One region of the Phreatobacter sp. AB_2022a genome, then DNA from elsewhere that is predicted to be linked to it. Evidence: riboswitches for the same ligand, from Rfam matches in the RefSeq annotation. Region 1 holds a riboswitch; each other region holds the start of a gene.
The links. Region 1 has a riboswitch for cobalamin ahead of OZ671_RS31190 (TonB-dependent receptor plug domain-containing protein). Riboswitches for the same ligand answer to the same signal wherever they lie in the genome.

Region 1 (3,267 bases):
GTCGGTATAGGTATAGGCCCCGGTGATCCGCAGCCAGTCGAGCGGCCGCGCGGTGAGGGTGGCCTCGATGCCCTGACGCGCGGTGGCGAACGGCAGGTTGGCGACGGAAATGCCTGAGCCGACGATTTCGTTTTCGAGATTGGCGCGGAAATAGGTGAGGTCGGTGGTCAGCCTGCCGCCGAACCAGCGCTGCTCGACGCCGACGTCCCACCCGATCGACTGCTCGGGCTTGAGCAGGGGATTGCCGACGAAGGTGTTGGTGAAGCCGAACTGCTCGACGAAGGTCGGGTTGGTCACGCCCTTGCCGATCGAGGCGTGCAGCCGCGTGCCGGTCTCGAAGCTCTGCGCCGCGGTGAAGCGCCAGCTCGTGGCGTTGCGGAACGACGAGTTCCAGTCCTGGCGCAGCGCCGCCGACAGGGCAAGGCCGGTGTCGAGGCTGACGAGATATTCGCCATAGAGCCCTTTGCGCTCACGGCTCTGGCCGGCGCCGGCGAAACCGTCATTGACGAAGGGGCCGAAAAAGCCGTCGCTTTCGTAATGGTAGCGGAAGCGTTCGCGCGTGATGTCGACGCCGGCCACCAGTGTATGGCGGGCGCCGAGCAACTGCGGCGTCTCGAAGGTGAAGGCCGAGCGGTAGTCGGCGCGGTTGCGCTCGGTCTGCGACCAGAAGGCCTGGCGCTCGCGGAAGCCGAAGGCGCTGACATAGCTGTCGGCCGCATTGGTGCCCTGGCGCGACGTATCGGCCGAGAACTTCTGCACCCAGCGGCCGTCGAGCAGCGTGACCGTGCCGACGACACGCCCCTGGATATCGGTCGCCGTGCCGCGGCCGACGCCGTCGGCAAGGAAGCCGTAGCGCGGATCGGCGGCGAAGCCGGGCCCCATGGCCGCATTGGCGGGATTGTAGAACCCCGTCCGGCTGACCATGCGCAGCGTGCCCTCGACATTGAACCAGTCGGCGAGGTCCGCGCCCACCTTGGCGTTGAGCGCGCCCATCTCCGAGCCGTTCGGCCGCGTCGTGCCGGGCGCGGCGACATGGCCGCCGGCCCTCAGGCCGGAAAGCGACAGGGCGCCGTAGAACGGCCCCTGGGCGCCGCGCACCGACACCGAGCCCTGCAGCGTGCCGAAGGAGCCGCCCTCGACTCGCGCGCTCAGTTCGGGCCGGGCAAGACCCCGGCCGGACTTGGTGGTGATCAGCACGACGCCCGACTGGGCGTTGGGTCCCCAGATGCCGGATTGCGGCCCACGCACCACCTCGATGCGCTCGATCGCGTCGACCGGCAGATTGGCAAGGTCGGCGTCGCCATTGTTGACGTCGTTGATCGGCACGCCGTCGACCACGACGAGCGAGTGATTGGCCTCCGCGCCTCGGATGCGCAGCTGGGTGATGCCGCCACGGCCACCGGCCTGGCTGACGGCGAGACCGGGAACCTGGCGCAGCGCGTCGGGCAGGGTCTGCGTACCCTGGTCGCGGATCGTCTCGGCGGTGACCACGGTGACGGCGGAGCCGACGCGCGGCGCTTCGACCGGCACGGTGCTGGCGCCATGTACGAGAATTTCCGGCAGTGGCGCGACGGGATCCGCAGCTTGCCCGAAGGCCGAGGCGGCAAGGAGAGGGACGAGGCTGAAACTGACGATAAGGCGTTGCGCCATGGCGGATCTCCGCTCGGGGACACGGGGATCGCGACGGCGTTCCGGCTCTCCGGCCGGCTGCCGCCGCGACATCGGGTGTCACCGAAAAGCGGGTCTCCGCTCTCCGTGCGCGCCATCCCGCACGCCCGGACAGTGACGACGCGCCGGCCGGTCTCCTGGCTTGCGGGTCATGGCCGGGTGCTCCGCCTTCCCGGACGTCCTGACGGACGCCAGTGGCTTCAAAGGAACCGGCTCGCCGCTCACAGTTGCGGGGGCAGCTGCGGATTGGTGTCGTCGCGCCGGCGACGGCCAGTGGTGGCCGGTCGCCGGCGTGCTTGGCACGCACCGCATTCCCGTGGTCATTGCAAGCAATGACCGCCGTCGCGATGCCACGCAAAAGGCTGCATCGCCATGATGTTGTCAACTGGCCGAAAGTCGGCCGGTCCGCGGCGTCAGGGCCACTGCGTCCATTGGACGGGCACGAACTCGTAGCCATTGCCCTCCTTGGCGATGAAGCCCGTCGCCGGGAATGGCGCATGGTAGAAGGCGAGCTGCGTGCGCTCCGAAGCCGCCATGTCCAGCACCCGCCGGCGCGTCTGCCGGGCCATGTCGGCGTCCTGGTCGAAGATGACGGCCCAGTCCGGATTGCGCACGAACAGCGCCGGGTGGTTGGTGATGTCGGCGACGAACATCAGGCGGGCATTGCCCGAGGAAATGCCGAAGATGGTGTGGCCCGGCGTGTGGCCATGGGCGGCGAAGGAGGTGATGCCGGGGGCGACCTCCGCGCCAGGCGCGAAACGCTTGACCTGGGCGGCGACCGGCTGAAACACGCGCCGGGCGTTCTGGAAGCCGCCGCGGGCGGCATCCGGCGCCTGGTTCATGCGCTCGTCCGACATCCAGAAGTCCCATTCGGGTGCCGGCACGCTGATTTCGGCTTTGGTGAAGGCGCTGGTGCCGTCCTTGAAGCGCAGGCCGTTGATGTGGTCGCCATGGAAATGGCTGATGATGATCTGATCGACCATTTCGGGCGCGAAGCCGGCGGCGCGGAAATTCTGCATCCAGGTGCCCGAAGTCGGGGCGCCGGTATTGCCGTTGCCGGTGTCGATCAGCACGATCTTGCCGCCGGTCTGCACGACGAGCGCGGTGAAGGTGTTCTGGAAAGCCGTGGTCGGCAGGAAGGCCTTCTTCATCGCCTCCTGGACATCGCCGAGCGGCGCATTGCGAACGAAGCCTTCGAGCGGGCGCAGGGCGAAGCCGTCATGGACGGCCGTGACCGTGATGTCGCCGACCTTGGTGCGGTAGAAGCCGGGGCCCTGCGCCGGCATCTGGACGGGCGTCACGGCCAGAGCCGGTGTCGCCGCGGCCAGCAGCGCGGGAGCCGCCAGGGTCGCCGCCCCTGCGGCGAGGGCCAGACGGCGGTCGATCGATGTCCGACGGCTCGGCTTCGCAGTGTCTTCGGTCATTTCGGCGTCTCCCTCGCATGGTCCATCGGCTGGTGGCGCAGCGTCAATCTGCGCGAAACCGGCGCGGAAGTCGCGGTGCTGGCGGCCCCATCACGGCCTCGTGATGGTCCGCCTCAGCGACGCCGTCCCATGACGGGGCGCGAACCGCCGCCGCCATGGAAGGCGGGGCGCGAAG
Region 2 (3,267 bases), on a different contig from region 1:
GTCCTGGGTCTCCCAGGTGAAGCCCTCGCCCATCGAATGCCAGGAGATGCGGTCGCCGAAGGCGGTCAGCGCCTCCCGCTCGCCGGTCGACCAGGCGCCCTTGATGAACTGCACGACCCCGACGCGCCAGCCATGGCCGAGCGCGCGCAGAATCAGGCCGAAGGCGGCGGTCGACTTGCCCTTGCCCGGGCCGGTATTGACGATGACGAGGCCCTTCTCGATGGTCTTCGAGGCGACCTCGGCATCCTGCACCGCCTTGCGTTTCGCCATCTTGGCGCGGTGGCGCGTGGCCTCGTCGGTCTCGTCCGTCATCATCATCCTCATGTCCCGGTCATCGGCAGCCGCGCCGCCACCGGCGGCCCGGTTTCGTCGTCATTTCACGGTCATCGGCAGTCCGGCAACCATGAAGATCACGTGGTCGGCGACTGCCGCAAGCTCCTGGTGGAGCCGCCCGGCCTCGTCACGGAAGCGTCGTGCCAGCGCATTGTCGGGCACGATGCCGAGCCCGACCTCGTTCGAGACCAGGATCAGCGGGCCGTCGAAGGCCTGGACCGCGGCAACCAGCCTCGCCCGCTCCACCGGCAGGTCGGCCTCGGCGAGGAGCAGGTTGGTCAGCCAGAGGGTCAGGCAATCGACGAGCACCGGCGTGCCGGCGGGCGCAGCGCCGAGCGCGCCGGCAAGGTCGCGCGGGGCATCGACGGTCTGCCAGCCGGCGCCGCGCCGCGCCCGGTGCTCGGCGATCCGCGCCCGCATCTCGTCGTCATAGGCCTGCGCCGTGGCGACATAGCGCCAGGGCGCCGGCCGGGCCGCGATCAGCGCTTCGGCATGGCGGCTCTTGCCGGAACGCGCGCCGCCCAGCACCAGGGTCACGGATCGGGTGGAACGCGTCATGGGATCCCGGGGTTCGGCCGATGGAGTGAGGCGCGCACTCATTGCAAATCACGGCGCGGGCCGGTAGTGCTAAAACTCGACGGTGCCTCTTCGATGAGGTGAAAAGGGAACGTGGTGGAAAACCACGGCTGCCCCCGCAACTGTAAGCGGCGAACCGAAGCCAGAGGCCACTGGGCGCGTCCCGGGAAGGCGGCGGAAGGTTTAGACCCGCGAGCCAGGAGACCTGCCGTCACCAGTGCTTCTCATGGGCCCATCGAGCGGGGTGTTTCGATGGCAACCGGTTCGGGCCGACAGGCCCGGCTTCGTCCTTGGGAGCGTTTCCGGCTGAGGCCGGCTGCCTGACGGAGCGTGCCGTGACGAGACCGACTGCTTTTTCTGCCTCCCCGCCCGATGCGCCATGCCGGCCTTGCTGAATTCGCCGCTGCCGCCATCCATTTGTCCAGGATCCCGGGATCTTCCATGACCAGCTCGTCCACCGGCTCGGCGCCTGCCAAGGCCTCGCTCGCCAAAGTCCCCTGCACCATCGTCACCGGCTTTCTCGGCGCCGGCAAGACCACGCTCGTCCGGCACCTGCTCGAGAACAATGACGGCCGCAGGATTGCGGTTCTCGTCAATGAATTCGGCGACATCGGGTTCGACGGTTCGTTCATCGAGGGCTGCGGCATCGCCGGCTGCACTGCCGAAGACATCGTCGAGCTGCCGAACGGCTGCATCTGCTGCACGGTGGCCGACGATTTCGTGCCGGCGCTGGAAAAGCTGCTCGGCCGGGCGAACCCGCCGGACCATATCCTCATCGAGACATCCGGCCTCGCCTTGCCGAAGCCGCTGGTCAGCGCGTTCAATTGGCCGGCCATCCGCAGCCGTGTCACCGTTGACGGCGTCATTGCGGTGGTCGATGGCCCGGCGGTTGCGGAAGGCCGCTTCGCCGACGACCCCGCGGCCCTTGCCGCCCAGCGCCAGGATGACGGCGCGGTCGATCACGACAACCCGCTCGAGGAAGTGTTCGAGGACCAGATCCTCTGCGCTGATCTGATCCTGCTCAACAAGGCGGATGCGATCGACGCGCCGACGCGCGCCCGGGTGCGCGCCGAGATCGAGGAACATCTGCCGAAGGCGATCAAGATCGTCGAGACCGCGCATGGCAAGGTCGAGCCGGCGCTGGTAGTCGGCCTCGGCGCGGCGGCCGAGGCCGACCTCGCCGCCCGCCCTTCGCATCACGAGACCGAAGCCGATCACGATCACGACGATTTCGAGAGCCACTCCTTCCCGGTGGCCGCGGTCGCCTCGCCCGAGGTCCTGGCGGCGCGCGTCGCCCAGGCTGCCGAGGCGGCAGGCGTGCTGCGGCTCAAGGGCTTTGCTGCGGTCGGCGACAAGCCGATGCGCCTGGTCGTCCAGGGCGTCGGACAGCGCATCGCCCATCACTACGACCGCGCCTGGGCGCCGGGCGAGACCCGCGCCGGACGGATCGTCGCGATCGGCCTCAAGGGGTTCGACCGCGATGCCGTCGAAGAAGCGCTCGCCGGCTGACCGCTCATGCATATCCTGCCCGCCAGCACCGTGACGCTCGACGAGACCGACCAGGCGGTCGATCTCGACCAGGCGCCCGGCGACGTGGTGGTGCTGTCCTTCGCCGACAGCGATCTTGCCGCGCTGTCGGCCGCGGCGGCCGGCCAGGCGCTCGACGTCAGGCTGGCCAGCCTCAGGCGGCTGAAACATCCGCTCTCCGTCGACCTCTATGTCGAGAAGACCGTTTCGCGCTCGCGCTTCGTGCTGCTGCGTTGCCTCGGCGGGCGCGACTACTGGCCCTATGGGCTCGACCAGGTGGCGGCGATCTGCCGGGAGGCCAGGATTCCGCTGGCGGTCCTGCCTGGCGACGAGCGCCCGGACGAACGGCTCGCGGCCCATGGCACGGTCGATGCCGGATTGCAGCGCGACCTCGCCGCCTATTTCGCGGCGGGCGGCGTCGACAATATGCGCCGCCTGCTCGGCCGGATCGCCTCTCATCTTTCGCCCGGCGGAGCCGGCGCGGCGGCGGAGCCACCATGCCCCCTGCCGGCGCTGTTCGGCTGGAACGCACGGTCCGGGGTGGCCGACGCCGCTGAGGAACTGGCCGCTGCGCCGGCGGATCGCCCGCTCGCGCTGGTTCTCGTCTACCGGGCAAGCATCGCGGCCGATGATACCGATCTCGCCGCGGGCCTCGCCGACGCCCTTTTCGGGCGCGGCCTCGCTCCTGTCGTCCTCGCCCTCACGAGCCTCAAGGACGAGGCGGCGAGCGGACCGCTGCGGAGCCTGATCCGCCGACGCCGGCCGGCGATCATCGTGACGACCACTGCCTTTTCCGCGCGCGACGGCGCCGATTTCGTGCTCGACGCCGCC
Region 3 (3,267 bases), on a different contig from region 1:
GCCGTTGATGGCGAGCGTCGCGCCGACCTCGATCTGACGGCTGGTTTCCGGCCGGATATTGGGATTGCCGAAGATCTGGCTGCCGCTGAGCACCGTGTAGTTGCCCGCAAGCTCGGTGGCGGTCGGCGCGCGGAAGCCGGTCGAGAGGCCGGCGCGGAAGCTCAGATGGTCGGTCGCCCGCACCGTGCCGCCGACCGTATAGGTGGTGGCGTGATAGGGCCGGCTGCCGGTTGCCTGGTTGGCGAGGTTCGGCGTCGGGTCGAACGCTGTGCTGCCGCGGGTGTGGCGGATGCCGGCCCGCAGGATGAGCCGCTCGTCGAACAGCCGCTGGCTGTTCTCGGCATAGAAGCCCATCACCGAGTCGGTCTGGTTGTAGTCGAGCGGTGCGACCTGCGGCGTGCGCGGCCCGAGCGCCATCGTCTCGAGATAGCGGTCGGAGCGCAGCCAGCTGCGTTCGGCGTCGAAGCCGAGCAGCAGCTCGTTGCCGGCCCAGAGGTTGAACACCGGCTGGAAGCGCAGGCCCATAATGTCGAGGGCGCGGCGGTTGTTGTCGATGCGCGTGCCCGGCTGCGGCCGGCCGGTGGTGGCGTTGCGCTGGATCGGCGCGGCCCAGCGGAAGATGTCGCGGTCGCCGACGAGATAGCCGTGCAGCGTCCAGCGCAGCGCTTCCGTCGCCTTGCCGGTATAGACGAGGTCGAGCGAGGAATTGGTGCGCTCGTCCCGGTTGATCGTGTTCCAGGCCGAGCCGCGGAAGCCGGCATTGTAGATGCCGTCGGTGCGGATGGTGAGATCGATCCGGTTGACGTCGTCGATCTGGCGCCCGACGGTGCCGGTCGCGCCGAAGCGTTCGTACTGGGTATTGGCCATCAGGCCGCCGCCGGCGCCCGAATGGTAGCTGTCGCGCCGGCCGCCGGCGATGCCGATGTAATAGTCGGTGCCGCGGATTTCGCCGCCGGCGCTCGCCCGGCCCTGCAGCAATCCCCAGGATCCGCCCTGCACGTCCACGACGTTGCCCGTCGCGGTGCGGCCGTTCTTCAGGATGATGTTGATGACGCCGCCCATCGCCTGGCTGCCATAGATGACGGAGGCGGGCCCGCGGACGATCTCGATGCGGTCGACATCGGCCGGCGACAGCTTGGAGATATTGGCGGTGCCGGCGCGGCGGCCGTTGACCAGGACCAGGACCTGGCTGCGGAAGTCGCGGCCCTGCCCCTCCGTCGAGGCGCCGCGGATGTTGAGCGCGGTCTGCGCCGCCGTCCATTCGGAAAAGAAGCCGACCGCATTCTCGGCCAGAAGATCGGTCACCGAGCGCGCGGTGGACCGCGTGATGCGCTCGCCCTCGATCACCTGGACCGTGCCGGTGATGCGGCTGCGCGGCTCCGGCCGGCCCGTGGAGGTGACGACAATCTCGTCGAGCAGAGTGGGCGCGGCCGGCGCTTCCTGGGATGCGGCCGGTGCGACGCTGGCTGCGAGGGCCAGGACGAAGGCGGAAACAGCCGGCGCTGCGACGCGCGGCAGGACTAAGGACATGGATCGGCTCCTCCGGCCCACCGCCGGTACGGGTTGCATGCGATCCTCGGCCGGTCTCCTGGCTCGCGGGTGACGCGCCGCTTCCCCTTCCCGGCCGGTCGTGGCCAGTGGTGTGTCGAAGAGCGCTATCCGCTTACAGTTGCGGGGGCAGCCGCGGCATTGCGCCTGCTGGAGGGCGCGCACCGCATTCCCGTTTCACTTCCCGTCAGGGAAGCACCGAGGACGTCCACTACGAAACACAAATCGCCCGCTGCCGCAATCCGGCCCTATTCCCTTTCGCACAGATTGCGGGACACGGACGGCAGTGGTGCCGCGCCGGGCGCGCGGCGGGCAGCGCGCGCTCCTGGCTTCAGGCATCGCCCGGCGCCTGCCACCACGTCGTCCTGGCGGCAAGATCGGGCCGCTTGCGCTCGCCCGGCGGTTCCTTGGCCGTGCCGATATGGACGATGCCGGCGATCCTTTCGCCGGCATCGAGGCCGAGCAGGGCCTGCGCGCCCGGACTGTAGGCGGCCCAGCCGGTCAGCCAGGTGCCGTCGAAACCGAGGGCGTGAACGGCGTGCAGGAGGTTCATGCACACTGCGCCGGCCGAGAGCTCCTGCTCCCAGGCGGGAATGCGGGCCTCGGCATCGGTGCGGCTCACCACGATCACCACGGTCGGCGCATAGGTGAAGACGCGCGACATGATGCCGGCAAATTTCGCCCGCTTCTCGGGGTCCATGGCCTGGTTCTCGGCCTCGTAGAGACGGGCAAGGCCGGCGCCGGCGGCAAACCGCGCCTCGCCTTCGAGCACGACGAAGCGCCAGGGCTCCAGCATGCCGTGGTCGGGGCTCCGCACGGCGATGGCGAGCGCACGCTTCAGTTCCGCGGCATCGGGGCCCGGTGCCGCCAACGTCGTCATGCCGACGGAGCGCCGCGCTTCGAGCAGGGCCAGCAGGGTCTCCGCCGCAGGCCTGCGGCGTGAAGCTGCGGGCACGTCCGGCCGTGTCGTTGGGCTGTCCATGGCGGCTGTCCTGCTTTCCAGTCGGGGCCGGCCGAGGGTCAGGCCCGGCCGAGCGTTGGCATGGTCATGAGGCTGCTCGGCTGCAGCGCCGGCACCAGGGCGGCCAGCGCGGCCTGCAACGCCTCGATGTCGGCCGATGTATCCGGCTTCCAGCCGCACGGGCAAGGGTTGTCGCAGCAATGGGCGTCGGCGACCTCCTGGTAGACCGAGCCGACGGCCATGGCCGCCAGCTCCAGCACCTTCATCGGCGGCAGGTCGGTGTTGCGGAGCGCCTGGCAGAAGGCTGCCATGACGGTCTGGTGGAAATCGGCGCGGGCGCGGTCGGTCCGCTCCTGCGCCTGAGGTTCGAGCGGCATGATCTGCCTTTCCTGATGGCTCGCGGCGGCGGCGGCCGTCGATCGGCGCCCGCCGTCGGGGCTGAAGGCCGGCACGGGCGCGCAAGAGCCATAGGCGCGAAAGGGGATTGGTTCAAGTTATTGTTTTTACAAATGAAATAGAACAATTCGAAACTGCCGCGGCAGGCTGGCCGCGGCATTGTCCGGGTTCGGAGCCCGCCGCTGGGCGAAAGGCTCCGTTGGGGCGTTCAATAACGCGCCGTCGCGAGGTCGGGCGTCTCGTCCCGCTGCCGGCCGGCCACGGCTGCTGCGACCCCGGCGATGAAGGCGCCGATCAGCAGGGCCAGGGCGCTGGCGAGAGCGAAAGCCGCGCCCGCCTTCCTCGCGGCATCGGCAGCCTCG

Region 2: it holds a riboswitch for cobalamin, as region 1 does, so the genes downstream of both, cobW (cobalamin biosynthesis protein CobW) here and OZ671_RS31190 (TonB-dependent receptor plug domain-containing protein) in region 1, are expected to answer to the same signal.
Region 3: it holds a riboswitch for cobalamin, as region 1 does, so the genes downstream of both, OZ671_RS27250 (TonB-dependent receptor) here and OZ671_RS31190 (TonB-dependent receptor plug domain-containing protein) in region 1, are expected to answer to the same signal.

The regions. Positions count from the first base shown of each region.
Region 1 covers NZ_JAPSET010000090.1:150-3,416, reverse strand. Annotated here, with positions in the region: gene OZ671_RS31190 (TonB-dependent receptor plug domain-containing protein) at 1-1,650, opposite strand, end outside; cobalamin riboswitch at 1,779-2,027, opposite strand; gene OZ671_RS31185 (MBL fold metallo-hydrolase) at 2,082-3,092, opposite strand.
Region 2 covers NZ_JAPSET010000029.1:71,557-74,823, forward strand. Annotated here, with positions in the region: gene cobO (cob(I)yrinic acid a,c-diamide adenosyltransferase) at 1-312, opposite strand, end outside; gene cobU (bifunctional adenosylcobinamide kinase/adenosylcobinamide-phosphate guanylyltransferase) at 373-891, opposite strand; cobalamin riboswitch at 957-1,136, shown strand; gene cobW (cobalamin biosynthesis protein CobW) at 1,351-2,418, shown strand; gene cobN (cobaltochelatase subunit CobN) at 2,425-3,267, shown strand, end outside.
Region 3 covers NZ_JAPSET010000054.1:5,669-8,935, forward strand. Annotated here, with positions in the region: gene OZ671_RS27250 (TonB-dependent receptor) at 1-1,530, opposite strand, end outside; cobalamin riboswitch at 1,562-1,766, opposite strand; gene OZ671_RS27255 (nitroreductase family protein) at 1,880-2,530, opposite strand; gene OZ671_RS27260 (hypothetical protein) at 2,569-2,886, opposite strand; gene OZ671_RS27265 (hypothetical protein) at 3,114-3,267, opposite strand, start outside.